DNA from 2 places in the Streptomyces europaeiscabiei genome. Region 2 is predicted to be linked to the other one. Evidence: predicted binding sites of a transcription regulator. Region 2 holds the regulator's gene; the other holds the start of a gene.
What was found. Region 2 encodes HrcA, which represses chaperone genes, less so after heat shock. Its sites were predicted from a motif close to TTNGCACTCNGNNNNNCNGAGTGCNAA; they were not measured.
Positions count from the first base shown of each region.

Region 1 (14,778 bases), 2.9 Mb from region 2:
CGGACGACGGCATCGAGTCGGTGGCGCGGCGGCTGTCGGACCGCAAGAACCCGGTCGACCTGCTGATCAACAACGCCGGCTTCGGCAACAAGGGCCGCTATCTCGACGTCTCCATGGCCGACGAGCTGAGAATGCTCAAGGTCCACTGCGAGGCGGTCCTCCGTCTCACCTCGGCGGCCGGCGAGGCCATGCGCGAGCGCGGCCGGGGCGGCGTGGTGAACGTGGCGTCCGTCGCCGCGTTCGTACCGCGGGGCACCTACGGGGCGTCGAAGGCCTGGGTCGTGCAGTTCACCCAGGGTGCCGCGCGCGATCTGGCCGGCACCGGCGTCCGGCTGATGGCCCTGTGCCCGGGCTTCGTCCGCACCGAGTTCCACGATCGGGCCGGCATGGGCACCGACAGCATCCCGTCCTGGATGTGGCTCGACGCCGACAAGCTGGTCACCGCCGCCCTCGCCGACCTCTCCCGGGGCAGGACCGTCTCCATCCCCGACCCGCGCTACAAGGCCCTGATGGGTGTGGTGAAGGTGGTGCCGCGAGGGCTGCTGGGCGGGATCAGCTCGAAGACGGGGCGGAAGTACGGGCCGCAGTAGCGGTCGTCGCGGCGGCGCCGGCGGGTGCGGGAGCAGGCGCCGGGAGACAATGGAGCTGTTCCACCCGAGCCAGGGGGGCCGGAGGCGGTCTCATGACATTCGTGCAGCTCATCGACTGCAGGACGAGCCGGTTCGACGAGATGAACCAGCTGATGGACACATGGGTCGAGCAGACCAAGGGCAAGCGGACGGCGACGCACAGCGTGATCGGGAAGGACCGGTCGGACGGCTCGCACTTCGTGGAGATCGTGGAGTTCCCGTCGTACGAGGAGGCTATGCGGAACTCCGGGCTGCCGGAGACGGAGCGGATCTTCCAGGAGATGGTGGCGCTGTGTGAGGAGATGCCCACGTTCACGGATCTGGACGTGGTGCGGGACGAGCAGCTGTACGCCGCGACGGCGCGGCGGTTCCTCACGACCATCGCCGCGAAGGGCGAACTGCCGCCGCTCGACGATCTTCTCGTGGAGGGTTATCACGACCACGTGCCGTCCGAGGAGCCGGACGCCATCGGGATGGACGCGTTCCGGCGGACCGTCGAGGAGTGGCGGGGCGGGTTCGACTTCGCGTTCACCGTGGAGGACCAGATCGCCCAGGGCGACCGGGTGTGCACGCGGTGGACCTGGAACGCGACCCACAAAGGGGACTTCCTCGGGATTCCGGCCAGCGGCAGGACGGTCCGGATGACGGGGACGATCGTGCACCGGTGCGCTTCCGACGGGAAGATCGCCGAGGGATGGTGGGAGTACGACCGGCTCGGGCTGATGGGGCAGTTGGGCGCGCTGGACGACCTGGAGGGCTAGGGCGCTTCCGATGGCTCCTGGCCGGAGATCATCCGGCCGATCGGCGCCGCGCGAGGTGACTGGTGAGGCGCCGGCCGCCTCACCGGACTCGTCCGTGACCGCTCACCAACGGCTTCAAGAGCCGTCAGAATCAGCCTGGCGCCGGCCGGAGGTCCGGCCCGTGGCCAACGGTCCGTCGTGGCCGGTCGCTGCCCCGGGTTTCTCGGGCTTGGCGGCCAAGGCTCTGACCCTGGTGTGGGCCTCGGTCGAGGCGGAGATCCGCAAGCGGGACGGGCAGTGCTGCGGACCGTGCGCTCGCCGCAGCTCGGCTTCGGCGCCGAAGCGGTCCGGAACGCGGTGAGGGGCTCCGCCTTCCGGCGGAGCCCCTCACCGCGTGGCCACAGTGGACATTCCCGGCGTGCCGCTACGGCGTGGGCGGCCACTCCCAGTTGAAGGCCCCCAAACCGGCCACCCCCGCGACCAGCCACAGGAGCAGCACCAGGGAGATGTGCAGCTGCAGATGTCGCCCCGCCTTGACGACCAGTCCTGAGCGGTCCAGCCGGAAGTCCCAGAGCTGGGACCCGTCGCCGCCACTTCCGTGCTCGCTGTGCTCCTGTGCAGCCATGTCTGTCCTCTCGTCGCGTCCCGCTGGAACCCTACAGCGCCACTTAAGTCAAGAACAACCTAGCTAGATGTAGACCTCCGGTCGCACCGCGAACCCGACCTCGGGGGCAACTTAGGTCCTTGACAACCTAAGTAGAGTTAGGGGTATGAGCGGACTCCGAATGACCATGCAGACACAGCTGGTCCTCAAAGAGCTGCTCCAGAATCCGGCACAGCCCCAGTACGGGCTGACGGTCGGCCAGGCGGTGGGCCTGCAGAGTGGAACCATCCATCCCATCCTGGCCCGACTGGAGCGAGCGGGAATACTGGAGAGTTCCTGGGAGGACCCCGACGATCACGCCTCCGCCGATCCCCCTCGGCCCCGGCGCCGCTACTACAGGTTCACGAAGGACGGAGCCGAGCAAGCCCGACTGGTTCTGGCCCGCGCCCACCAGAGCAAGCCCTCCGGGACCACCAGGACGACGAAACCCGTCGCGGACTTCTGATCGGATCCACCGCCATGGTCACCGCCCTCGCCGTCGCCCTGTCCGTCCTGGCGGCACTCGCCTTGTTGCCGCTACTGGTCCTGATTCTGAAACTGAAGCATGGAAAACGGTCGGCAATGAACACAGCGGGCAAGCTGATCAATCTGATGCCCGCACAACTGAGCGGCCTCTTCGTCCGAGTGGGCAGACTGACCATCCGCCTCCTGACTCCGCGCTCGAACACGGCTGCCCTGCGGGAACGCGCAGAGGACCGGGTCGGCCTCCGTCTGCACATCATCGAGGCGGCGCTGCCCGAAGAAGACAGAAAGCGCCGCATCGAGGAGATGATGGAGGAGCGCAACACGCTGCGACAGAAGCAAGGATGCGTGCCCCGATTGCACCACCTGCGACTCTTCCTGGGCGCATGCACGATTCGGTGGGAACAGTGGAGCGACCCCAAGCGCCAGGTCGACTGACACCGTCCTGGACGGAAGATGACAGTGCGAGGCCCCCACGGGAGCGTGGGGGCCTCGCTCATTTTCAAAAAGGGTCTGAGCACCCCCAGCGGTTTCTAGCGGCCGACCCCTACCGCCCCACCCCCCTGGAATCATGAACATGCCAATCAGCTAGTAGCTGATGAGGCTTGGCATAATGGACACAGCCAATGGCTTTGAGTTGATTGGGCATGGCAGAAGAACGTCGGGGTACGTGCACCAAGGAAGGAGCGGCGATGACACCCTCTGTTGATCCCAGCCTCAACCGGCGCAAGCTGCGTATCGCGTTGCGCCAGGCACGCGACGAGGTCGGTCTCACGCAACGTGAGGCGGCCGAGCGCGTGGAATGGTCCCAGTCCAAGCTGATCCGGATCGAGACCGGAGCGGTCAGCATCTCCGTGAGCGACCTGCGCGCGCTGATGGAAATCTACGGGATCACCGACCCCACGTTGATGGCGAAGCTGGAGGAAGCAGCCCGGGGAAGCAAGGGTCCCAGCTGGTGGTCGAGTTTCCACGATGTACTCACTCCACAGTTCGCGCAGTACCTGGGATACGAGACCGCCGCCGTGCGGCTCCACACGTACCACCCCATCGTGATTCCCGGACACTTGCAGACCCGCCGGTACGCGGAGGCGCTCCTCGCCCCACGGGGTCTTGACGCCGACCGGGTCGGCCGTGTGGTCGACCTCAGGATGAAGCGCCAGGCGCGGATGTTCGATGGCGAGGGACGGCTCGATTCCGTGTTCGTCCTCGACGAGGCCGCCGTGCGACGTGAGATCGGAGGGAAGGAGGTTCAGGCGGAGCAGCTGCAGCAGCTGCTCGAATTCGGCGTCCGCCCTGATGTGACGATCCGGGTGCTGCCCTACGAGGCCGGCGCCCACTACAGCACCTTCGGCAGCTTCGTCCTGCTCGGCTTCACGGACGACAAGGACCTGCTCTATCTGGAGCACGCCGCCGGAAGCATGACGGGCGGTGAGGACGACGGACTGCTGAAGCACTATCAGGACTGCGCCCGGCGCCTCTCGGACCTGGCGCTCGACGAGTCCGGTTCACTCGACCTGATCAGCCGCGTCAAGCAGGACCTCGGCATGGGCTAAGGCCCACAACACCAACCGCCATCGGTGTAACCAGGGGGAGGATCGACGTGGCCAGGTCAGTGTGGCGTCGTCGGCGCAAGCCGACGCTCACCGACGGACGAGAGGCGGACAGGACTGGTCCCACCCGCAAGCCGACCGATGACCCGGCGACCTGGGACGCGGCAGGGAACAGGCACCCCGGCGAGGAGAATCCGCATGCGACGCCCGGGGCCCATGGCGACGCCGCCGTCGGATGCTTCGTCGCCGCGGCATTTTTCCTCATAGCGTGCGTGTGGTTCATCGCGACCCGAGTGACCAACGGGGAGTTGCCACTGTGGGGACTGGTCGTCAGGCTCTTGGTGGGAGTAGTGATCGCCGTCGTCTTCACCACCATCGCCTGGTGGGCCGCGAACACCTGGCGACAACGACGGGACAACGCCCTCAGCGCGGAGAGCCCGCGCGCGGGACGTGAGAAAGACGATCAGAATCCGGTGGGGAGCCCGTGACGGACTGCCCGCTGCGCCACAGGCCCGCACTCACCGAGACGGCGAGGAGCACGGCCACCCACAGCGCGCGCTTGACGGGAACGCTCTCAACGAGCAGGGATGCGGCAGCGGCCGCGGTCGAAGCAGCTGTCCCCACGACGAGCAGGAAGACCGCCGCACCCCCCACGCCGGTGGGCCGGGAGCCGCTCTCGCGTCCCGGAGACTGCGCTGCAGACCTGTCCCTCACGGCCCCACACTTCCTGCCGACGACCTGTAAGAAAGTCATGAGTCCTTCAGCTCTTCTCGTAACAGAGCGCGGAGGAAGTACGTCCAGGCGACGGTGGTGAAACGCAGCACGTCCGTGGCAGGCGTCTTGGTGTCGCGCGCGAAGACATGTCCTGTCCGCATGGCTATCTCCACGCATTCCGTCTCATTGCCACAAGCACTGCTCCTACGCCACAAGGGTTGCCCCTCATGAACCACCGCAGTCCCCCCGTATCCCCCGAGCTGCCCGGTCGGCGTACTCAACGGTAGTGGACGACGGTCCACTACCGCAGACGAGTACCCGAAAACTCCGGGTCGACAATCGCCCGTAGTGCTCGCCACACTACAAAGAGCTACCTCGGGTTCAGATTAGGTGAAGCTCACCTCCACACGCCAGACGAGATCCGGCCCAATCGTCGGGGGTCACGGGTTGATCGCGACTCCGGCTCACTTCAGAGGGACCGGCGAGGGTGTCGCAGCGTTCAGCGGATCGTGCGCCGTCCGGTCTCCCCGCGCGCCCCGCTGTCCCCACCTCCGCTCCCACCTCCGCTCCCGCTCCCGCACCCGCACCCGCACCCGCACCCGACAGGTACTCCTCCGGTCCGGTCTCCACGAGCGGGCGGAGAGCCCATGTCGGGGCTGCCGTGCAGGCGCAGCAGTACGTGGTCGTCGGCGGCCCCGCAGTCGGTGGACGGCAGGGTGTGGGACAAGACCGGCCAAGCGGTTCATGGCCCCCTCCCCCCTGCCGGGTGGCCAGGCGCGGCCCGGCACGCTGCGGCCGGGCGGCGCCGTGCGCGCTCCCCGGTGGCGTACGGGCGCTCTTGCCGCCGACACCCTCGGTCGTGTGAGTGGTGGGGAGCCCCGCACCGGGCTCCCCACCACACCTCACTCCCCTGTCACCCGGCGTACAGGGCCAGGGCTCCATTGATGTCGTCCTGAACCAGGTCCCGCTTCGTCATGTTCGCAGCGACCGTCGGCGCCATCACCGCTCCAAGGACACTGGAGTGGCCAAGGCCGAGAATGTGCCCGAGTTCGTGCAGGGCGACCGTCTCCACGTCGAAGCAGTCCGCCACGGCCCCGATGCTCCAGGTGTGTTCGGTGTCGTCGAAGTGGACGGGCTTCGGTGTGCTCCCGTTCGTGACGACCCCGCATCCCGGCGGGAAGTCCGCGTGTGCGAGGACTCCGCCGACCATGCTGTGGTCCGGATCGTCGGCGGACCGCCACCCGATCACGATGTCGGGATCCTGGGCCGACGTGACCTCGGCGAACGTCACCGGAACCGAGCCGGACCACGTCTGCAGAGCGCTCCGCACGGCGTCGAACTCCTGGCCGGGGCCCGCGTCGTCGGTCCCCGTGTCGAAGGCGAACGTCAGGTCGCGGTGACCCCAGGCGCACCTCGCGGCGAACGCCACGCCGTCGTCCATGTCCAGCATGGCGCAGCGAGGCTGGGTCATCGCGGCGCGAGTCCGCTCGTCGAAATCGCCGGTCGCGGGAATCCTGTTGAACTCCTGGAACTTCTCCAGCGCGCGAGACGTCGGATCGTCCACCCTGTTCTCACTGTATTCGTCGGTCAGGTAGCCGAACCGGTTGAGAAACCCTTGCACCCGCCCCACTCCGCGAACCTTCTCCCCTGCTTCGACGGGCGGCACATTCGCGATCTTGGGAAAAGCGAGAACGGAAGCCATCTCATCCTCCCTTGCATGGTGAATTGTTGGGTGTGGAAGCACAGATGAATCGTGAAGCTCCGTACAGGGGATCAGCCGGTGAACCGGATGCTGTGGACGACTCTCAGAGCGGACTCCCTCGGTGCCCCGGGGCTCGATCTCACGATCACCGTCATGGGCGGCCGGCCCGCGTCCCGCACGCCGGTCGCACCCTCGCCCTGTCCAGGAAAGTGAACCCCCGCCACATGCGATCCGTCCTCGTCGGTGAACTCCACGACACGGGCCGGTCGGCCGCCCACCTCCTGCAGAGAGGCGGCGTGTTCAGGACGTTGGCCGTAGCCGGTCAGCGGGTCAGCGAAGGAACTCCGGTCGACCACCACCTCAAGCCCGCCCCCGCTCCACGCTTCGACCGCCGAATCGATTGCCTTTTCCTGGGCATCGGGCCGTAGCGCTTCCGGCGCATCGAAGTGAATTCCACTTGTCCCGCTGACAGTCGGCACGCCGACCACACCTCGCGGACGAGAAAGAAAGCGACAGCTCTGGTGAGTCCAGACAGTTATCAGGGTTTCACCGGGGACTACCGTCCGCAACCCGGGATTTCACGCGCAACGACCCTGGAACGAACCGACGATCCGTCACCCGTTCGCATGGGGGCCAACCGCGTCGGGCCGCACGCGCCGGCCCGTGCGGCGCGGGACGTACTCCTCGGCAACGACCCGCCGGTGGCCCTGACCCGGCGCGCCGGTGCCAGGCTGACCGAGGCGCGCGAGGCGCACCCGGACGTGGTGCACCCGGTCGGCACGGCCGTCGCGCGCGGCGGTGACGGCGACGGCGGCGTGCGGCCACGGAGGTGGGCCGGGCACCGGGCGAACGCCACTGACCGCCTCCCTTGCGTCCGTGACGGTCCCTCACGGCGGACGGACGACCGGTTTCATCCGGTTGCGCGAGGACGTCACGACGCTGACCTGGGGAGCCGCGGTCGCGGAGACCACGGCGGGGCTCATGCCCCGAGATCGGCATCCACGCCGTACGAGGGCTGCGATTCGCCGAAGCACTGCCCCCGAGGCTCGCCATGGTGAGCCTCGCGCCCGGACGGGGGACGAGCAAGGAGCGGGCGCGAGTCCACACGGTTCGTCTGCCCTGGTGACTGTTCCCACCGCAGGCGCACGACGTCACTGCAAGGGAAGAGGCCCAGCCCCGGCAACCGGGGACTGGGCCTCAGAAAAACCTGCCGACGTGCGTAACGTCAGTGGGAGTGGCCGTGGCCGCCGTGGCCCGCGTCGGCCGGCTCCTCTTCCTTCTTCTCGACGACCAGGGTCTCGGTCGTGAGGAGGAGGGAGGCGATGGAGGCGGCGTTCTCCAGGGCGGAGCGGGTGACCTTGACCGGGTCGATGACGCCCTGCTTGACCAGGTCGCCGTACTCGCCTGTCGCGGCGTTGAAGCCCTGGCCCTTGTCCAGCTCGGCGACCTTGGAGGTGATGACGTAACCCTCCAGGCCGGCGTTCTCCGCGATCCAGCGCAGCGGCTCGACGGCGGCCTTGCGGACGACGGCGACACCCGTGGCCTCGTCGCCGGTCTTGCCGAGGTTGCCCTCGAGGACCTTCACGGCGTGGACGAGCGCGGAGCCACCACCGGAGACGATGCCCTCCTCGACCGCGGCGCGGGTCGCGGAGATGGCGTCCTCCAGACGGTGCTTCTTCTCCTTCAGCTCCACCTCGGTGGCGGCGCCGACCTTGATGACGCACACGCCGCCGGCCAGCTTCGCGAGGCGCTCCTGGAGCTTCTCGCGGTCCCAGTCGGAGTCCGTGTTCTCGATCTCGGCCTTGATCTGGGCGACGCGGCCCTGGACGGCACCGGAGTCGCCGGCACCGTCGACGAGCGTGGTGTCGTCCTTGGTGACGGTGACGCGGCGGGCGGAGCCGAGCACGTCCAGGCCGACCTGGTCGAGCTTGAGGCCGACCTCCTCGGAGATGACCTCGGCGCCGGTCAGCGTCGCCATGTCCTGCAGCATCGCCTTGCGACGGTCGCCGAAGCCGGGGGCCTTGACGGCGACCGCGTTGAAGGTGCCGCGGATCTTGTTCACGACCAGGGTCGACAGGGCCTCGCCCTCGACGTCCTCGGCGATGATCAGCAGCGGACGCGAGGCGTTGGACTGGATGACCTTCTCCAGCAGCGGCAGCAGGTCGGCGATGGCGCCGATCTTGCCCTGGTGGATGAGGATGTACGGGTCGTCGAGGACGGCCTCCATACGCTCCTGGTCCGTCACGAAGTAGGGCGACAGGTAGCCCTTGTCGAAGGCCATGCCCTCGGTGAAGTCCAGCTCCAGGCCGAAGGTGTTGGACTCCTCGACGGTGATGACACCGTCCTTGCCGACCTTGTCCATCGCCTCGGCGATGAGCTCGCCGACCTGCGTGTCCTGGGCGGACAGACCGGCGACGGCGGCGATGTCGGACTTCTCGTCGATCGGGCGGGCGGTCGCGAGGAGCTCCTCGGACACGGCCTTGACCGCGGCGTCGATGCCCTTCTTCAGGGCGGCCGGGGAGGCACCCGCGGCGACGTTGCGCAGGCCCTCGCGGACGAGCGCCTGGGCCAGCACGGTGGCGGTGGTCGTACCGTCACCCGCTACGTCGTTGGTCTTGGTCGCCACCTCCTTCACCAGCTGGACGCCGAGGTTCTCGTACGGGTCGTCGACCTCGACCTCACGGGCGATGGTCACACCGTCGTTGGTGATGGTGGGGGCGCCGAACTTCTTGTCGATGACGACGTTGCGGCCCTTGGGGCCGATCGTCACCTTGACCGTGTCGGCAAGCTTGTTGACGCCGCGCTCGAGGGCGCGACGGGCGTCCTCGTCGAACTTCAGGATCTTCGCCATGGGAGCGGTTCAGCCCTCTCGGAAAACGTGGGTGAAACGAACTGCGCCCCGAACGCCCGGCTTCATAAGGTCGCGGGGGCCCGGGGCGCAGCTCAAAAGCAATGTGCTTCGGTGGAAGCGGGTGCAGGATTTCCGGGGTGACCCCCGGAGCCCCTTACTTCTCGATGATCGCGAGGACGTCGCGAGCCGAGAGGACGAGGTACTCCTCGCCGTTGTACTTCACTTCGGTGCCGCCGTACTTGCTGTACAGCACGATGTCGCCGGTCTTGACGTCGAGCGGCAGGCGCTCGCCGTTCTCGAAGCGGCCCGGGCCCACGGCCAGGACGACGCCCTCCTGGGGCTTCTCCTTGGCGGTGTCCGGGATGACCAGGCCAGAGGCGGTGGTCTGCTCGGCGTCGAGCGGCTGGACCACAATGCGGTCCTCGAGCGGCTTGATGGCAACCTTGGAGCTGGTGGTCGTCACGATCCGACCTCCCCCTTCGGAGATCTCACGGGGTTAACTGTCTGAGGTGGCGACCAGGTGGATCCGTCGTCGCGGGTGCCGGATCTGCCCGTCGCTAGTTGGCACTCTCCAGTGGGGAGTGCCAGACCTGAGACTATGACCGCGATTAGCACTCGGTCAAGCGGACTGCTAATCGAGTGGGTTGCGGCGGGTCGTCGCGCGGTGGACGGCGAGGGTCCGTCCGGGGTTCGGCGGGCCTCGTACACGTCCGGGGCGGGTGCCCTCAGAGGTAGTCCTCCAGGCGGCCGACCGTCAGGCCCTGCTCCTGGATCCGGCGCAGCAGCCGCGTCGTCATCTCGGTGAGCGTGGAGCCCTTCAGCTGGTCCGGGCCCCGGAACTGGGCCAGGACGATGTCGCCCGGGTGGAGGTGGTCGCCGACGGCGTAGCGGAGGTCGTTGATCTGCATGGACGCGCGCCACAGGACGACGGCCGAGATGCCGCAGTCGGCGGCGGCGCGGAGCGTGGTGGTGTCGTAGACGCCGTAGGGCGGACGGAAGAGGGTCGGCCTGACGCCGAAGCGCTGCTTCAGCTTGTGCTGCTGGCCGCAGATCTCGGCGCGCTGTCCGGCGTACGGCAGGCCGCGCAGGGCGGTGTGGTCGAGCGTGTGGTTCTGCACGGTCGCGCCGACGGCCCGCAGTCGCGCGAAGTGGCCGTACCCCGGCCCCACGACGCTGTCCGTCAGGAACATGCTCACCGGCAGCCGCAGCTCACGCACCATGTCGACGAACCTCGGGTCCTTCTCGGCGCCGTCGTCGTACGTCAGGAAGACCACCTTGTCCCGGGTCGGAACGCGGTCGACGACGGGCGGCAGGCCCGGGCCGGCCGCGCGGGACGCCGACGGCCGGTCGGGGCGCTCGGGCGCGGGGGCGAGGGGGGTGACGAGGCCCCAGCGGCGGTACGGGGGTGAGTGGGGGTGACGGGGAGCCGCGGGAACGGAGGGGTCGGGGTTCTTGGGCGGCTGCCCGCTCGGGGGCGGGGCCGCCGAGGTCGGGGCCGACGGCGGGAGCGCCGGGGTCGGTGTCCGGGTGGCCGGAGCCGATGGCGGCCTCGGGCCCTGCGCCGGCCGCAGGTCCTTCTCCGCCGCTTCGGCCCCGGGCCCCTCCGCTCGGGCCGAGCGGCCGCCGGGATCGCCTGCGCACCCGGCGAGAAGCAGTACGGCGAGGGCCGTGAGAGCGCAGAGGGCGGCCAGGGCGCGGGCGACCGGCGTACGAGCTGTCACCACACGCGCCCCCCGGCGCACCACCCGCTCTCGCCGGGTCCCACACCCTCCGCCCGCCCGGCGTTCCTCCCGCGCCGCACGCCTTCCTCGCGCCGGATGTCCCCCCGATGCCTCGCCCCCTCCCCTCGCCCGACGCCCTTCCCTCGCCCGGCTCGCCCGACGCCCCCCGCCGCCCCTCACAGGTAGTCCTCCAGCCTCGCCACCGCGTAGCCCTCGGCGGTGGCCAGGTTCAGGAAGCGGCGGACCATGTCGGGCATGGTGCCGCTCCAGTCGGACCTGCCCCGGAAGTGGCTGAGGACGATGTCGCCTGGGCGGAGTTCGCGGTCCGCTTCGCGGTAGTCCCAGCGGTCGACGAAGACCTCCTCGTTCCACAGGGGGACGGCCTTGACGCCGCAGACCATGGCGGCGCGGAGGGTGTCCCGGTTGTAACTCCCGTACGGCGGCCGGAAGAGTGTGGGCCGCTTCCCGTACCGCTTCTCGATCACGTCCTGCATGCCGCAGATCTCGCGCTTCTGGGCGGCGTAGGAGAGGGCGGGCAGGTGACGGTGGTTGAGGGTGTGGTTGTGGAGGGCGACGCCACGGTCCCGCATCCGCTCGAAGTAGCCGTAGTCCTCCTTGACCAGGTAGTCGCTGAGGAAGGCGGTGTACGGGATGTTCAGCTCGCTCATCATCCGCAGGAACACGGGGTCCTTCTCGGCGCCGTCGTCGATGGTGAGGAAGAGGACCTTGTGGCGGGTGGGGACGGTCGTGAAGACCGGCGGGAGCCCGTCCTCCTCGTGGCCGTCGACCTCGAATCCCCCACGCGTCCTGAGCGTCGGCTTCTCCGCCGGAGGCGCGGGCGCGAGCAGCGGCACCTCGGCCAGCCCCCAGCGCTTCGCGGCGGCGACCCGTGCGGTGTGCGCCCGGCGCAACTTCCCGGCGTACGCGTCGAGGGCACGGGCGCCGGGCGCGTCGAAGGGCCGCTGCCCGCGGTCCTGGCCGTGGGCCGGCTCAGCGGCCTCCCGCCGCTCGGCAGCGCCCTGCCCCGGCGCCTCCTCGGGGGCACCACCACCGCCCCCGCCTCCGGCAGCACACCCGGACACGATGACCGCGGCGGCGAGCAGGGCGACACAGCCCCGGACACCGCCGCTCCCCCTCCAGAAACTCGCCCGCTTCGCACTCTTTCCATCATTTTGTCGTACGAGTCGCATGGCGCCTCATCCTCACAGGACGGCCCCTCCGCACCACCCCGACACCGCCACCGGCCCCTGACCATCCACCGACTGGCCCACACCACCGCCTCGCTCCCTCGTCCCTCCCGCTCACCCCGCGCCCCCTCCCCGCCCCACGCCCCCTCCCCCTGACCGACAATGGCCCGGTGAACGCCCAGGACCCCGCCACCTTCCTCGCCCCCCTCCTCACCCCCGAGGGCCGCGCCCTCCTCGACGAGGTGCGCGACACCGATCCGGCGCGGGAGCTGGCCGTGGCGACCCGGCTGCGCCGCGACCACCCGGCGCCACTGGTGTCGGCGGCCCTCGCCCAGGCACGTCTGCGGCAGCGCGCGGCGGCGAAGTTCGGCGCGACGGACGCGGGACGAATGTTCTTCACACCGAACGGGGTCGAACAGTCGACCAGGACGACCGTGGCGACGTACCGGGCCGAGTGCTTCCGGGCGATGGGCGTGCGGTCGGTCGCCGACCTGTGCTGCGGGATCGGCGGGGACGCGATCGCGATGGCGCGCGCCGGGATCCGCGTGCTGGCCGTCGACCACGACCCGCTGACGGCGGCGGTGGCCCGCGCCAACGCCGACGCGCTCGGCCTCGCCGATCTGATCGAGGTGCGCGAGGCGGATGTGACGGAGGTGGACACGGCCGGGTACGACGCCGTGTTCGTCGACCCGGCCCGGCGGTCCTCCGGGCGCGGCCGGATCTTCGACCCGGAGGCCTACTCCCCTCCCCTGTCCTGGGCCGTGTCGGCCGCGCTCAAGGCCCCGCTCGGCGTGCTGAAGATCGCGCCCGGCATCCCGCACGAGGCGATCCCCCCGGAGGCCGAGGCCGAGTGGATCTCGGACGGCGGCGATGTGAAGGAGGCCGTGCTGTGGTTCCGCGGGGACGGGACGCCAGGGGCGCGGCGCGCGATGCTGCTGCCCTCGGAGGCCGGCATCGGCGCCTCCCCCGACACCATGCTGCCCGATCCCCCGGTCCGCCCGGTCGGCCGGTACCTGTACGAGCCCGACGGCGCCGTCATCCGCGCCCACCTGGTCGCCGAGGTCGCCGAGGACCTGGAGGGCGGGCTGATCGACCCCACGATCGCCTACATCACCGCCGACGAACACCACGTCACGCCGTACGCCACCGCCTACGAGATCACCGACCAACTCCCCTTCGGTGTCAAGAAGTTGAAGGCCCTGCTGCGAGAGCGCGAGGTCGGCGTCCTGACCGTGAAGAAGCGGGGGTCGGCCGTCGAGCCGGAGGAACTGCGCAAGAAGGTCAAGCCCCAGGGCCGCAACTCGGCGACGGTCTTCCTGACCCGGGTCGCGGGAGCGCCGGCGATGCTGATCGGGCACCCCGCCTGACCCGCAGTCCCCTCAGGCCCCGTTACGCCCTCTCACGCCCCTTCCTCCGCCCGCGCCAGCAGCAAGGCCCGCTCCCGCTCGTTGCGCGCCAGCCCTGCCGCCCGTACGAACTCGGCGCGGGCCTCCTCCGTACGGCCCAACCGCCGCAACAGGTCCCCCCGCACGCTGGGCAGCAAGTGGTAGTCGCGCAGGGCGGGCTCGGCGGCGAGGCCGTCCACGATCTCCAGGGCGGGGCCGGGGCCCTCGGCCATGGAGACGGCGACCGCGCGGTTCAGCTCCACCACGGGGGACGGGGTACGGACGGCCAGCAGGGCGTACAGGGTGGCGATCTTCAGCCAGTCCGTCTCCGCATAGGTGCGCGCCTGGGCGTGGCACGCGGCGATGGCGGCCTGGAGGGCGTACGGGCCGGGGGCGCCCGTCGCGCAGGCGGTGGCGCGGCCGAGAGCGGTGAAGCCCCGGGCGACCAGGAGGCGGTTCCAGCGGCGGCGGTCCTGGTCCTTCAGCAGGACCGGTTCGCCGGTCGGGCCCGTACGGGTGGCGGCCCGTGACTCCTGGAGCTCCAGCAGGGCCACCAGGCCGTGCACTTCGGGTTCCTCGGGCATCAACTGGGCCAGTACGCGCGCCAGCCGGAGGGCGTCCTCGCACAGGGCGGGACGCAGCAGGTCGTCGCCGGCGGTGGCCGCGTACCCCTCGTTGAAGATCAGGTAGATGACCTCGAGCACGGAGTCGAGGCGGGCCTCGCGGTCGGGGCCGTACGGCACCTCGAAAGCGACGTTCTTCGTCGCCAGCGTGCGCTTGGCGCGGACGACGCGCTGGGCGATCGTCGCCTCGGGGGCCAGGAAGGCGCGGGCGATCTCGGGCGTGGTCAGGCCGCCGAGGAGGCGGAGGGTGAGGGCGATGCGGGCCTCGGCGGAGAGCACGGGGTGGCAGGCCGTGAAGACGAGGCGGAGCAGGTCGTCGTCGATGTCGTCCGGGTCGGACGGCCGGTCGAGATACGGCCCGGCCGCCTCCAGGTCCCGGCCCACCTCGGCGAGCTTGCGCGCGTACCGCTCCCGGCGGCGCACGAGGTCGATCGCCCGGTGCTTGGCCGTGGCCGTCAGCCAGGCCCCCGGGTTGTCCGGCACCCCGTCCCTCGGCCACTGCTCCAGTGCCGCGACCAGCGCGTCCTGAGCCAGTTCCTCCGCGATCCCG
Region 1 is NZ_CP107841.1:6,453,266-6,468,043, reverse strand. It holds gene OG858_RS28410 (SDR family NAD(P)-dependent oxidoreductase) at 1-590, shown strand, start outside; gene OG858_RS28405 (ester cyclase) at 683-1,390, shown strand; gene OG858_RS28400 (hypothetical protein) at 1,794-1,994, opposite strand; gene OG858_RS28395 (PadR family transcriptional regulator) at 2,140-2,478, shown strand; gene OG858_RS28390 (hypothetical protein) at 2,493-2,933, shown strand; gene OG858_RS28385 (helix-turn-helix domain-containing protein) at 3,188-4,048, shown strand; gene OG858_RS28380 (hypothetical protein) at 4,096-4,533, shown strand; gene OG858_RS28375 (DUF397 domain-containing protein) at 4,795-4,995, opposite strand; gene OG858_RS28370 (matrixin family metalloprotease) at 5,673-6,461, opposite strand; gene OG858_RS28365 (hypothetical protein) at 6,533-6,940, opposite strand; gene groL (chaperonin GroEL) at 7,687-9,312, opposite strand; gene groES (co-chaperone GroES) at 9,467-9,775, opposite strand; gene OG858_RS28350 (polysaccharide deacetylase family protein) at 10,038-11,033, opposite strand; gene OG858_RS28345 (polysaccharide deacetylase family protein) at 11,210-12,223, opposite strand; gene OG858_RS28340 (class I SAM-dependent methyltransferase) at 12,391-13,587, shown strand; gene OG858_RS28335 (RNA polymerase sigma factor) at 13,620-14,778, opposite strand, start outside.
Region 1: groES (co-chaperone GroES) is a predicted target of HrcA. The motif match lies at 9,921-9,947, and genes of this name have one in related genera.

Region 2 (14,778 bases):
GCCCCCGAGTTGGCCTTCGGAGCCGACCTCGCGGGCGACCCGGGTGACCTCGGAGGAGAAGGAGGAGAGGGTGTCGACCATCGTGTTGATGGCGGTCTTCAGCTCCAGGATCTCGCCGCGCGCGTCCACGTCGATCTTCTTGGAGAGGTCGCCGTTCGCCACGGCCGTGGTCACCTGGGCGATGTTCCTGACCTGTGAGGTCAGGTTGTCCGCCATGTAGTTGACGTTGTCGGTGAGGTCACGCCAGACACCCGACACGCCCAGCACCTGGGCCCGCCCGCCGAGCGCGCCGTCGGTGCCGACCTCGCGGGCGACCCTGGTCACCTCGTCGGCGAAGGCGCGCAACTGCTCCACCATCGTGTTGACGGTGTCCTTCAGCTCCAGGATCTCGCCGCGCGCGTCGACGGTGATCTTCTTGGAGAGGTCGCCGTTGGCGACGGCGGTGGTCACCTGGGCGATGTTGCGGACCTGCGAAGTCAGGTTCAGGGCCATGAAGTTGACGTTGTCGGTGAGGTCCTTCCAGACGCCGGAGACGCCCCGGACCTGGGCCTGGCCGCCGAGGTTGCCCTCGGTGCCGACCTCGCGGGCGACCCTCGTCACCTCGTCCGCGAAGGCGGAGAGCTGGTCCACCATCGTGTTGATCGTCGACTTGAGTTCGAGGATCTCGCCCTTCGCCTCGACCGTGATCTTCTTGCCGAGGTCGCCCTGGGCGACGGCTGTGGAGACGAGGGCGATGTTCCTGACCTGCGAGGTCAGGTTGTCCGCCATGAAGTTGACGTTGTCGGTGAGGTCCTTCCAGACGCCGGAGACGCCCCGGACCTGGGCCCGGCCGCCGAGATTGCCCTCGGTGCCGACCTCGCGGGCGACCCTCGTCACCTCGTCCGCGAAGGCGGAGAGCTGGTCCACCATCGTGTTGATGGTGGACTTCAGCTCCAGGATCTCGCCCTGCGCGTCCACCGTGATCTTCTGGCTCAGGTCGCCGTTGGCGACGGCGGTGGTCACCTGGGCGATGTTGCGGACCTGTGAAGTCAGGTTCGAGGCCATGAAGTTGACGTTGTCGGTGAGGTCCTTCCAGACCCCGGAGACGCCCCGGACCTGGGCCCGGCCCCCGAGCTGCCCCTCGGTGCCGACCTCGCGGGCGACCCTCGTCACCTCGTCCGCGAAGGCGGAGAGCTGGTCCACCATCGTGTTCACGGTGAGCTTCAGCTCCAGCAGCTCGCCGGTCGCCTCGACGGTCACCGTACGGGTGAGGTCGCCGCGCGCCACCGAGGTGGTCACCAGGGCGATGTCACGCACCTGTGCGGTCAGCCGGGCGGCCATGGTGTTGACCGCCTCCGTCACGTCCCGCCAACTTCCCGACAGACCACGGACCTTGGCCCGGCCGCCGAGCCGACCCTCCGTGCCGACCTCGCGGGCGACCCGGGTCACCTCGCCGGTGAACAGCGACAGCTGGTCGACCATCTTGTTCACGGCACGGCCCAACCGCCTCAGATCGCCCCGGAGCTGGCGGTTGCCGTCGTGCAGGTCGACGCGTTGGGTCAGATCGCCGCCCGCCACCGCGTCCAGTACGCGCGTGGCGTTCGCGGCGGGGGCGACCAGGGCGTCGAGCGTCTGGTTCACGTCGTCGACACGGGTCGCCCAGGCGCCCTGGCCAGGACTGGCGGAGAGCCGCTCGTCGAGGCGGCCGTGGCGGACCAACTCCCGCCGCACACGCTGTACTTCGGTGCCGAAGTGGGTGCTACGGTCGATGATCTGGTTGAACAGGGCGCACAGCTCCGCCACCGGGGCGGGGCCCGCCTCCGGGACTTTTGTGAAGCTGCCGTCGCGGGCGGCGGTCATGGCCGCGATCAGCGCGCGGAGATCGGATGCCCGGATCAGTCCGTCCGTTCGGCTGTCTTTCTGGCCGTTTTCGAGCACCCGCGTAGCACTGTTCTCACTCATGGTGGCCCACTTCGGTAACTCGGCGCTTATGGGCGTGGTCAGTCTGTCACTCTGGCCGTGCCGCCTGAGGCCTATTCGTCCGAACTTTCTCAGGGAGCCGCTCAGTGGGGGCCATTCCGACGCAACGGGACATCGTGTCCTGCGCTTCTGATACGCCGGCGCGCGTCGGGTCCGAGTCCCTGTACGCCGCGACCGCGTACGCGGGGCTCGACCGGCGCGCGGCGGCGCACCTGTCGCTTCCCAGCGGTCCGCTCGCGCCGGGAGCCGCCCGGCGCTTCGTCGGCGCCGCGCTCGCGGAATGGGCCGAGCTCGACCTACCGGGTGCCGCCGCCCTCTCCGCCCGCCTCGTCGAGGACGTGCTCGTGGTGGTCAGTGAACTGGTCACCAACGCGGTCGTCCACGCGGGCACGGACGTCGAACTGCTGTGCCGTCTCGGCCGCGACGTCCCTGCCGCAGCCGGGTGGCTGCTCGTCGAGGTCTCGGACCACCACCCCTCCAAGACGGTACGGGACGAGGGCGCCGAACGCCCCTACCTCGTCGAACGGCCCTACGGGGCTGCCGAGTACGGACGTGGCCTGCGTCTGGTCGCCGCGCTCTCCGAAGCCTGGGGGATCACCTATCGGACCGGCGTGAAGACGGTCTGGGCCCGGCTGTCGGTCGACGGGGCGATGGCGGTGGAGGGCACGTTCGAGGCGTACGGCGGGGATGAGGGGGGCGCGGGGGGCGAAGGCGGCTCGGGGGCTGCGGGGAGCGAGGGGACCGAGGAGGTCCAAGAGGTCCGGGGGATCCAGGGGGTTCAAGAGATTCAAGGGGGCGAGAGCTGGGATGCGCGGGCGTACGCCGGTGCTGCTGAAGCGCCGGCGCTCGAAGGCGCGCGGGCGTACGCCGATTACTCCGGCTACGCCGGTGAGGCAGGCCCCGGACTCGGCGTGGGCCCGGTCGATCTGGTCGCCCCCATGCCCCGGCGGGGCGTGGAGCATGACCGGGAGTGGCTGAACCGGGGTGCGCTCTCCTTCCTCGCCGAGGCGTCCGATCTGCTCGCCGGCCAGCTGGACGAGGATCTGGTCGCCGCGCTCGCCGGACAACTGCTGGTGCCGAGACTGGCCGACTGGTGCGCGGTGTGGCTGGAGGAGGAGGGGCTGGGCTGGCGCGGCGGCGACGGTTCGCTCGGCCCGGCGCCACGGCTCGCCCGCGTCTGGCACGGCAGCGAGAACCGCATCGAGGAACTGCGCCGGGCCCTGGAGAAGGATCCACCGAGGCTGCCCGAGTCGGTGAGGTCGCGGGCGGTGCCCGTGCCGTGGCCTCACACGGGGTCGGGGATCGAAGCGACGGATGAGGGGACGGAATCGGGTTCGGGGACCGGAACGGCTTCCGGGAGCGGCGCGCCAAGGGGCCAAGGCGGGCCGGTGGAGGAGGGCCAAGGCGAGGCGGCGGAGGCGGGTGAAAGCGAGGTGGTGGAGGCGGGTGAAGGCGGGGCCGCGCTTGCCTACCGGCTGATCGCCGGAGGGCGGCCGCTCGGCACCCTCGTCATCGGCCGGGCCGGACTGCTCCGCTTCCCGGACGAGGTGACCGGGCTGGTCGAGGACCTCAGCCGACGGATCGCGCTGTCCATCGGCGCGGCCCGTCAGTACGCCCGCCAGGCCACCATCAGCCGCGTCCTGCAGCGCGGACTGCTGCCGGGCGCGGTCGCCGAGATCCCCGGTGTGTCGAGCGCGCTCGTCTACGAGCCGTGCGACAAGGGCGGGCCCAGCGGCGACTTCTACGACCTGTTCCCGGCGGGCCGGGGCCGCTGGGGCTTCGCGATCGGCGACGTGCAGGGCAAGGGCCCCGAGGCGGCGGTGGTCATCGGCCTCGCCCGGCCCTGGCTGCGGCTGCTCGCCCGCGAGGGATACGGCGTCGCGGACGTGCTCGACCGCCTCAACCAGCTCCTCCTCGACGACGCGACCGAGGCGGCGGACGCAGCCGCCCGCGCCCTGGTCACGGCAGGCGACCCCGGCCTCGTCGACCCCGAGGGCCCGCAGACGCGCTTCCTCTCCCTCCTCTACGGCGAACTCGTCCCCGTGGAGGGCGGGGTCCGCTGCACCCTCGCCTCCGCCGGGCACCCGCTGCCGTTGCTCCTGGGCCCCGGCGGCGACGTACGGGCCGTGGCCGAGCCACAGACGCTGCTCGGGGTGATCGAGGACACCGAGTACATCTCCGAGACGTTCGAGCTGCGCTGCGGAGACACGCTGCTCTGCGTGACCGACGGGGTCACCGAGCGGCGCAACGGCCCGCACATGTTCGACGACGGGGACGGTCTCGCCGCAGTGCTCTCCGACTGCGCCGGGCTCGACGCCCAGCTGATCGCCGAACGGATCCGACGACTCGTGCACGAGTTCGGGGAACGCCCGCCGGACGACGATCTGGCGCTGCTGGTGTTGCAGGCGGAGTGACGTAGCGGGGTGACGTAGCGGAATGACGAGAGCGGAGCACCGAACGCCGGTGTGACGGAAGGCGACAGCGGCGTGACGGAAGGTGACAGAAAGTGACGGATTTCGTGGGTCGGCCGGTGCTGGACAATGGAGGGCATGCCTTCCGCACTCCCCGACGGTGAGCCCGTCCCCGACGACGGGGCGCTGCCCGCGCACGCCCTGGCCGGCGCGGCCGAGCGTCCCCTCGGGTTCTATCTGCACGTCCCGTACTGCGCGACCCGCTGCGGCTACTGCGACTTCAACACCTACACCGCGACCGAGCTGCGCGGTACCGGCGGTGTCCTCGCCTCCCGCGACAACTACGCGGACACGGTCGTCGACGAGATCCGCCTCGCCCGCAAGGTCCTCGGCGACGACCCGCGCCCCGTCCGTACGGTCTTCGTCGGTGGCGGCACACCCACGCTGCTGGCCGCCGACGACCTGGTCCGGATGCTGGGGGCGATCCGGGAGGAGTTCGGCCTCGCGGACGACGCGGAGGTGACGACGGAGGCGAATCCGGAGTCGGTCGACCCCGCCTATCTGGAGACCCTCCGGGCGGGCGGCTTCAACCGCCTCTCCTTCGGTATGCAGAGCGCCCGGCAGCACGTCCTGAAGATCCTCGACCGCACGCACACGCCGGGGCGCCCGGAGGCGTGTGTCGCGGAGGCCCGCGCGGCGGGCTTCGACCATGTCAACCTCGACCTGATCTACGGCACGCCGGGGGAGTCCGACGACGACTGGCGGGCCTCCCTGGACGCCGCGCTCGGCGCCGGACCGGACCACGTCTCGGCGTACGCGCTGATCGTCGAGGAAGGCACGCAGCTCGCCCGGCGCATCCGTCGCGGTGAGGTCCCGATGACGGACGACGACGTCCACGCCGACCGCTACCTGATCGCCGAGGAGATGCTCTCGGCCGCCGGCTTCGCCTGGTACGAGGTCTCCAACTGGGCCACCTCCGCGGCCGGCCGCTGCCTGCACAACGAGCTGTACTGGCGCGGCGCCGACTGGTGGGGCGCGGGGCCGGGCGCCCACAGCCACGTCGGCGGCGTGCGCTGGTGGAACGTCAAGCACCCGGGCGCGTACGCGGGCGCGCTGGCGGCGGGTCGGTCCCCGGGGGCCGGGCGGGAGCTGCTGGCGGACGAGGACCGCCGCGTCGAACGGATCCTGCTGGAGCTGCGGCTCCGGGAGGGTTGCCCGCTGTCGCTGCTGCGGGAGGAAGGCCTGGCGGCGGCAGGGCGCGCTCTGTCCGACGGGCTGCTGGAGGCGGCGCCGTACGAGGAGGGGCGCGCGGTGCTCACGCTGCGGGGGCGGTTGCTTGCGGACGCGGTGGTGCGCGACCTGGTGGACTGAGACTGCTGGTGGACCGAGACGGCTACGGCTCTGGTGGGGGCGTAGTCCCTCGGATAGGGTCCCGCCCCATGATCTCTGGGGGAGCGCCGGCTGCGGACGCGACGATATTGCGGTTTGGTCTGCGGCGGTTTCTGTCGCTCCTGCCGTTCGGTCTCATCGTGCTCAATGCCGGTGGGTTCGGCGTGATGGCGGTGGTCCGTGGTCTGAGCCGCGACGGGATCCTCGGCACCGGTTGGGTTGGCGTGCTGTTGATGCTGGTCGCGGTGGGTTTCGCCATCCCGGTCGTCTCCACTTGGCGGACCCGCCGGTGGATGATGGCCTTCGACGCGACGGGATTCTGGTGGATCCGGGGCAAGGAGATCGCCCTGATCCGCTGGGACTCGCTCGCCGGGGTGGGTATCTACTACCACCGGACCTTCACCGTCGAACTGTGCCCCCGGGGCGAGATCGACCGCGACGACCCGCTGCTGTGGCAGTTCGTCCGTGACACGGAACCGCTCCGGCCCGGTCTGCCCCGGCTGCGCTACCGCATCCACCTCCCCCACTCCTTCAAGCCCTACGAGAAGGCCCTGAGCCAGTGGGCGCCCGAGCTGTGGTTCGGGCTGGTGGCGCAGCCGCTGCCGTACGCGGGGCAGCCCGACCGGGCGGGACACCGGGAGCGGTTGGCAAGGCGCGGAGAGGGCTGACCGCCGACGTCACGCACCGCCGAAGTCACCCCGCCGACGTCACGCACCCTCGCCGACCGTGACGAAGTCGATCAACTCCTCCACCCGGCCCAGCAGTTCGGGTTCCAGGTCCCGATAGGACCGCACCCGCGACAGAATCCGCCGCTGCCACACCTCACCCGTGTTTTCCGGCCACCCCAGCGCCCGGCACACCCCCGTCTTCCAGTCCTGGCCGCGCGGCACGCGGGGCCACGCCGTGATGCCCACCGACGACGGCTTCACGGCCTCCCAGACGTCGATGTACGGGTGGCCCACGACGAGCGAGTGGTCGCTGGTCACCGACTCGGCGATACGGGATTCCTTGCTGCCGGGGACCAGGTGGTCGACCAGGACCCCGAGACGGGCGTCCGGTCCGGGGGCGAACTCGGCGACGATCGCGGGCAGGTCGTCCACGCCCTCCAGGTACTCCACCACCACGCCCTCGATACGCAGGTCGTCGCCCCAGACCCGCTCGACGAGTTCGGCGTCGTGGCGGCCCTCGACGTAGATCCGGCCGGCGCGGGCCACGCGGGCGCGGGCGCCGGGTACGGCGACCGAGCCGGAGGCCGTGCGGGAGGGGCGGACGGGGGCCGCGGACGAGGGGCGTACCAGGGTCACCACCCGGCCCTCAAGGAGGAAGCCCCGGGGTTCCAGCGGGAACACACGGTGTTTGCCGAAGCGGTCCTCCAGCGTCACCGTGCCCGCCTCGCAGCCCACGACCGCGCCGCAGAAGCCGGTGGTGGGCTCCTCGACGACCAGACCGGGGTCGGCCGGGACCTCGGGGGCCGGCTTGGGCTTCTTCCAGGGAGGGGTCAGGTCGGGTGAGTACTGGCGCATTCGGATGACGATAGGAGAAGCCGCGCCCGGATGTCCCCCGCTCAGCGCGACACGCCGATGGCTGATGGCTGATTGCCGATGTCCGGTGACAGGCCATGGCCCGCGCCGACCGAGGTCCACCGCGACCGGCTAGGACACGCCGAAGCGCCCTGCCAGCGCGTCCCGTTGGGCCCGTACGAACGCCGCGTCCACCACCGCCCCGTGGCCGGGCACGTACAACGCGTCCTCGCCGCCCAGCTCCAGGAGCCGGTCCAGGGCGGCCGGCCAGCGGGAGGGGACCGCGTCGGGGCCCGCCTGGGGTTCGCCGGACTCCTCGACCAGGTCCCCGCAGAACACGACCCCGGGGCGGCCGTGCGCGGTCCCGGGGACCAGGACGGCCAGGTCGTGGCCCGTGTGCCCCGGGCCCACGTTCGCCAGGAGCACCCGGACGTCGCCGCCCAGGTCGAGCGTCCACTCGCCGGAGACGTGGTGGTGGGGGCGTACGAGGAGGTCGGCGGCCTCGGTGGCGTCCGCCGGGGGGAGGCCGTGGTGCACGGCGTCCGCGCGGAGGGCGTCGCACGCACCGGTCGGGACGCCGTCGACGCCCATCGCGCCGAAGACCTCCACCCCGGTGAACGCCGCCGCCCCGAAGACATGGTCGAAGTGGGGGTGGGTGAGCGCGAGATGTGTCACACGGGCGCCCCCGAGCAGTCGGCGCGCCTCGGTGCGCAACCGCGCGCCCTCCGGCAGGCTCGAACCCGCGTCGATCATGAGGGCCGAACCGTCCCCGACCACCAGTCCGACCGTGCAGTCCCAGCCGGGAAGGCGGCACCGTCCGACCCGGGGCGTCAATCCCTGCCATCCGCACTCTTCCCAAGTCACCGTCATGCGCCGACGCTAGCTGTAGCTCCCCGCGTGCCGGGTGAGGGAGGGCGCCGGGGGAGGCCGGCGGGAAGGCTTCGGACCGGCCGCGGGCAGGCCGAAGGGTGACGTGGCCACCGATGTGCCGCCGGCCGGCGGTCCGGGTGGCGTCGACGGTCGCCGAACTCGCCGGTAGGAAGTGGCCCGACATCGTCGGACAGGTCGGTACACGTCGGCACGACATGGCTGGACCGGCCTTGCCGGGGGCGTACCCCACCGCCGTACACTGGGCGGGGAGTGTTGGCACTCGCCCGGGGTGAGTGCCAAGGGAGAGCCACAGGAGAGCGAGCTGGAGGTGTGCGCGGTGCTCAGTGAACGCAGGCTCCAGGTGCTGCGCGCCATCGTCCAGGACTACGTGGGCACCGAGGAGCCGGTCGGTTCCAAGGCGCTCACGGAGCGGCACAACCTGGGCGTCTCCCCGGCGACCGTCCGCAACGACATGGCGGCGCTGGAGGACGAGGGCTTCATCGCCCAGCCCCACACCAGCGCGGGCCGCATCCCCACCGACAAGGGGTACCGGCTCTTCGTCGACAAGCTGGCCGGCGTCAAACCGATGACCCCGCCCGAGCGGCGCGCCATCCAGAACTTCCTGGACGGCGCCGTCGACCTCGACGACGTGGTGGCCAGAACCGTACGGCTGCTCGCGCAGCTCACCCGGCAGGTCGCCGTCGTGCAGTATCCGTCGCTCACACGGTCGACGGTGCGGCACGTGGAGTTGCTGTCGCTGGCCCCCGCCCGGCTGATGCTCGTGCTGATCACGGACACGGGACGGGTGGAGCAGCGGCTGGTCGACTGCCCGGCGCCGTTCGGAGAAACGTCACTCGCGGATCTGCGCGCCCGGCTCAACAGCAAGGTCGCGGGCCGCCGGTTCACCGACGTGCCGAGGCTGGTCGAGGACCTGCCCGAGGCGTTCGACGTCGAGGACCGGGGCACGGTCACGACGGTGCTCTCCACCCTGCTGGAAGCACTCGTCGAGGAGAGCGAGGAGCGGCTGATGATCGGCGGTACCGCCAATCTCACCCGCTTCGGACATGACTTCCCCCTCACCATCCGGCCCGTTCTGGAAGCCTTGGAGGAGCAGGTCGTCCTCCTCAAGTTGCTTGGCGAGGCCGGGGATTCGGGCATGACCGTACGCATCGGTCATGAGAACGCGTATGAGGGACTCAACTCCACGTCCGTCGTCTCCGTCGGTTACGGTTCGGGCGGCGAGGCGGTAGCGAAACTGGGCGTGGTCGGACCTACGCGCATGGATTATCCGGGAACGATGGGAGCGGTACGAGCGGTGGCACGGTACGTCGGACAGATCCTGGCGGAGTCCTGAGTGGCCACGGACTATTACGCCGTGCTCGGCGTGCGCCGCGACGCTTCCCAGGACGAGATCAAGAAGGCGTTCCGGAGGCTCGCGCGCGAGCTGCACCCGGACGTCAACCCCGATCCGAAGACCCAGGAGCGGTTCAAGGAGATCAACGCCGCCTACGAGGTGCTCTCGGACCCGCAGAAGAAGCAGGTCTACGACCTCGGCGGCGACCCGCTGTCCCAGGCGGGCGGCGGCGCGGGCGGCTTCGGCGCCGGTGGCTTCGGTAACTTCTCGGACATCATGGACGCCTTCTTCGGTACGGCGTCGCAGCGGGGTCCTCGGTCGCGTACGCGCCGGGGCCAGGACGCGATGATCCGGCTGGAGATCGACCTCGACGAGGCGGCCTTCGGCACGACGAAGGACATCCAGGTCGACACGGCCGTCGTGTGCACGACCTGCAGCGGCGAGGGCGCGGCCCCGGGGACCACCGCCCAGACCTGTGACATGTGTCGCGGTCGTGGTGAGGTCTCGCAGGTCACGCGGTCCTTCCTCGGTCAGGTCATGACCTCCCGGCCCTGCCCGCAGTGCCAGGGGTTCGGCACGATCGTCCCCAACCCGTGTCCCGAGTGCGCGGGCGACGGGCGGGTGCGGTCGCGGCGGACGCTCACCGTCAAGATCCCGGCCGGTGTCGACAACGGCACACGGATCCAGCTCGCCGGTGAGGGCGAGGTCGGGCCCGGTGGCGGTCCCGCCGGTGACCTCTACGTCGAGATCCACGAGCTGCCGCACTCGACGTTCCAGCGGCGCGGCGACGATCTGCACTGCACGGTGACGATCCCGATGACGGCGGCGTCCCTCGGCACGAAGGTGCCGCTGGAGACGCTGGACGGTCTCGAGGAGGTCGACATCCGGCCCGGGACGCAGTCCGGGCAGTCGATCCCGTTGCACGGGCGGGGCGTCACGCATCTGCGGGGCGGCGGCCGAGGCGATCTGATCGTCCACGTCGAGGTCCAGACGCCGACGAAGCTCGACCCGGAGCAGGAGGGGCTGCTGCGGCAGCTGGCGGTGCTTCGGGGTGAGGAGCGGCCCACGGGGCAGTTCCAGCCCGGGCAGCAGGGCCTGTTCTCGCGGCTGAAGGACGCGTTCAACGGGCGCTGACCGGTTGTCCGCCGGGGTGCGGGTGATGCGTGGCCGGTCGCCCACGTGGCGGAGCCGCACATGTCACAGCCCCGCGTCCCTTACGGGGCCGGGGCCCGCACCCTTCCCCGATTCGGCGAAGTCCGGTGGACATGGCAACATGCCGTCATGTCCTCCGCACTGACCGATCTCGTCCCGCTGCCGATCGTGCAGGCCCCGATGGCGGGCGGTGTGTCCGTGCCGCGGCTGGCCGCCGCCGTGTCCGAGGCGGGCGGGCTGGGGTTCCTCGCCGCCGGGTACAAGACGGCCGACGGGATGTACCAGGAGATCAAGGCGCTCAGGGCGCTCACCTCGCGCCCCTTCGGCGTGAACCTCTTCATGCCGCAGCCGGAGTATGCCGAGCCGGCCGCCGTCGAGGTGTACGCGGAGCAGCTGGCCGGTGAGGCCACCTGGTACGACGCCGAGCTGGGCGACCCCGACAGCGGGCGCGACGACGGCTACGAGGCCAAGCTCGCGGTGCTGCTGGACAACCCCGTGCCGGTGGTGTCGTTCCACTTCGGCTGCCCGACCCCCGAGATCATCGAGTCCTTCGCCCGCAAGGGCACGCTCACCCTGGTCACCGCGACCTCGGCGGAGGAGGCACAGGCCGTGGAACGGTCCGGGGCCCACGCCGTGATCGTGCAGGGCGTCGAGGCGGGCGGTCACCAGGGCACACACCGGGACGACCCCGAGCGGGACTGCGCAGGCATCGGCCTGCTCTCCCTGGTCGCCCAGGTCCGCGAGGCCGTGGCGCTGCCGATGGTCGCGGCCGGCGGCATCATGCGCGGCGGCCAGATCGCCGCCCTCCTCACGGCGGGCGCGACCGCGGCCCAGCTCGGCACGGCGTTCCTCGCCACCACCGAGTCCGGCGCGCACGCCGTGCACAAGCAGGCGCTGACCGATCCCCTCTTCGTCCGCACGGAGCTGACCCGCGCCTTCTCCGGGCGCCCGGCGCGCGGTCTGGTCAACCGGTTCATGCGCGAGCACGGCCCGTACGCGCCCGTCGCCTACCCCGAGGTCCACCACCTCACCTCGCCGCTGCGCAAGGCCGCCGCCAAGGCCGGGGACGCGCAGGGCATGGCGCTGTGGGCCGGGCAGGGGCACCGGATGGCCCGGGACCTGCCGGCCGGGGAACTGGTCGAGGTGCTGGCCGCCGAGATCGCCGCCGCGCAGGCCGAGCAGGCCTCCGCGCAGGTCGGCGGGCAGGGCGGCCGGACCGGGAGCGAGGGCCGATGACCGCGCCGGTGTTCGTGGTGGAGCGGTTCGACGGCCGGGGATCGGAGATCGTGCTCGACGGCCCCGAAGGGCGGCACGCCGTCTCGGTGAAGCGGCTGCGGCCCGGCGAGGACGTGATCCTCACCGACGGGCGGGGCCGGTGGCTGGAGGGCTCGGTGAAGGCCGCCGAGGGCAAGGACCGGCTGGTCGTCATGGACGTGGGGTCCATCCTTGAGGAGCCCCCGGCGCAGCCCCGTGTCACCGTCGTCCAGGCGCTGCCCAAGGGCGACCGGGGCGAAGTGGCCGTGGAGACCATGACCGAGGTCGGCATCGACGCGATCGTGCCCTGGGCCGCCTCCCGCTGCATCACCCAGTGGAAGGGCGAGCGGGGACTGAAGGCCCTCGCCAAGTGGCGGTCCACCGCGCGGGAGGCGGGCAAGCAGTCCCGCCGGGTGCGGTTCCCCGAGATCGCGGACGCGGCCACGAGCAAGCAGGTCGCGGCGCTGCTGGCGAAGGCCGACTTCGCCGCCGTACTGCACGAGAGCGGCGACGGGACACTGGCCACGGCCGAGCTGCCGACGGCCGGGGAGATCGTGCTCGTCGTGGGGCCCGAGGGGGGCGTGTCGCCCGAGGAGCTGGCGCTCTTCGGCGAGGCGGGCGCGGGGGCGTATCGACTCGGACCCAGTGTGCTGCGCACATCGACCGCCGGTACGGCGGCCGGGGCGCTGCTGCTGGGCAGAACCGGACGCTGGTCCTGACCGGCCCGGTCCCGACCGCCGTCCCCGAAACCCCTGGGAGCATCGTGGAACTCGCACAAGTAAGGCTGCTCGTCTCCGACTTCGCCGCTTGTTACCGCTTCTACGCCGATGTCCTCGGGCTGAAGCCGCAGTCCGGGGCGGCCGAGGGGCCGTACGAGAAGTTCAGTCCGGCGGTCGGGTCCGCGGGCATCGCCCTGCAGGACCGGGCGATGATGGCGCAGGTGCTCGGGGAGCTGGCCGACGCGGCGAACGGGCACCGGTCGCTGGTCGTCCTGCGGGTCGACGACCTCGACACGTACTGCGAGCAGATCACCGCGCGCGGCGCGCGGCTCCTCCACGGGCCCGCACCCATGACCGACCGGATGCGCGTGGCCCATCTCAAGGACCCCGAGGGGAACTTGGTGGAGCTGCAGGAATGGCTGCTGCTGCGCGGCTGACGACCTCCGCACCCGTTCACTCCTCCCGGCAGCATGGCCGCATGCGGTCTTCCGTCGCGCGGCGGGCGGTGGCAGGCTGCCGTGCATGGGGCCATGGAGGCGGGTCAGGGCATACCGGACAGGCGGGCGCCGGCTCCTGCTGGGAGCAGGGCTCGGCATCGGCGCGGTCCTGGGCCTGGTCGCCTGCGAGGGCGGCGGGCTCAACACCGGCGCGGTCGCGTTCACGACGGACCAGCTGGGCACCAGGGAACTGGAGCGGCAGGGTCTCGACGTCCAGTGGCTCACCTGCACGGCGTCCTACGACGGCGACGGCGGCACACGGGACGACGGCAAGACGTCCAGGTCGCCGTCCGCTTCCGCCAACACCGTCGCGAACGTCGACTGCACGGGCGAGGACAAGGAAGGCCGGGACATCTCCCTCACCGGGAAGGTGACGAAAGAGGTCGACGGCAGGTGCGTCCGCGGGGACCTGAGAGCGAAGGTCGGCGGCAAGGAGTGGTTCCACGTCGACGTGCTGGGCAACTGCGACGCCCCCGACCCGGCACCCGGGTCGCCCGACCCGGACCGGCCGGGACCCACCGTGACGGTCACCGTCACCCAGACCATCTGGTGCCAGAAGGACCCGGCGTGCCTGCCCGAGGGCAAGTGAGGCCCGGCGCGAGGGACATGATCCAAACCCCTCCCAATCCGTCCGAACGCTGCTTACAGTGACCGGGTGACTCAGCTCGCGTATTTCCGGTATCCGCACCTGCACGGCGACCTGGTCGCCTTCACCGCCGAGGACGACGTGTGGGTCGCGCCTCTGGACGGCGGCCGTGCCTGGCGGGTCAGCGCGGACAACGTGCCCGTGAACCATCCGCGGATCTCCCCGGACGGCACCACCGTCGCGTGGACCTCCACGCGGGACGGCGCGCCCGAGGTGCATGTCGCGCCCCTCGACGGCGGATCGGCCAAGCGCCTGACGTACTGGGGGAGTTGGCGCACCCAGGTGCGCGGGTGGACGCCCGACGGCCAGGTCCTGGCGCTCAGCACCCAGGGCCAGGCCAGCCTCCGCCGGAGCTGGGCGCGCGCCGTCCCGCTCGACGGCGGCCCGGCCACCACCCTCCCGTACGGGCCGGTCGGCGATGTCGCCCACGGCCCCGCCACCGTGCTGCTGTCCGCGCCGATGGGCCGCGAGGCCGCCTGGTGGAAGCGGTACCGGGGCGGCACGGCGGGCAAGCTGTGGATCGACCGCGCGGCCGAGGACGGCAAGGACACCGAGGGCACCGGGCCGGCCGGTGAATTCGTACGGCTGCACGCCGAGTTGGACGGAAACATCGAGTACCCGCTGTGGGTCGGGGACCGGATCGCGTTCCTGTCCGACCACGAGGGCGTCGGAGCGCTGTACTCCTCCCTCGCCGACGGATCGGACCTGCGGCGGCACACACCGGTCGACGGTTTCTACGCCCGCCACGCGGCCACCGACGGCACCCGGGTCGTGTACACGTCCGCCGGTGAGCTGTGGCTGCTGGACGACCTGGACGGGGCCGAGCCGCGCAGGCTGGACATTCGGCTCGGTGGACAGCGCGTCGACCTCCAGCCGTTCCCGGCGAACGCCTCCCGCTGGTTCGGCTCCGCCTCGCCCGACCACACGGCCCGGGGCAGCGCCGTTTCCGTACGCGGCTCCGTCCACTGGATCACCCACCGTTCCGGCCCCGCCCGCGCGCTCGCCGC
Region 2 is NZ_CP107841.1:3,529,516-3,544,293, reverse strand. It holds gene OG858_RS15320 (HAMP domain-containing protein) at 1-1,941, opposite strand, end outside; gene OG858_RS15315 (ATP-binding SpoIIE family protein phosphatase) at 2,046-4,373, shown strand; gene hemW (radical SAM family heme chaperone HemW) at 4,509-5,741, shown strand; gene OG858_RS15305 (hypothetical protein) at 5,900-6,427, shown strand; gene OG858_RS15300 (DUF3097 domain-containing protein) at 6,467-7,282, opposite strand; gene OG858_RS15295 (MBL fold metallo-hydrolase) at 7,412-8,149, opposite strand; gene hrcA (heat-inducible transcriptional repressor HrcA) at 8,487-9,503, shown strand; gene dnaJ (molecular chaperone DnaJ) at 9,504-10,637, shown strand; gene OG858_RS15280 (nitronate monooxygenase) at 10,785-11,891, shown strand; gene OG858_RS15275 (16S rRNA (uracil(1498)-N(3))-methyltransferase) at 11,888-12,628, shown strand; gene OG858_RS15270 (VOC family protein) at 12,673-13,065, shown strand; gene OG858_RS15265 (hypothetical protein) at 13,151-13,714, shown strand; gene OG858_RS15260 (S41 family peptidase) at 13,781-14,778, shown strand, end outside.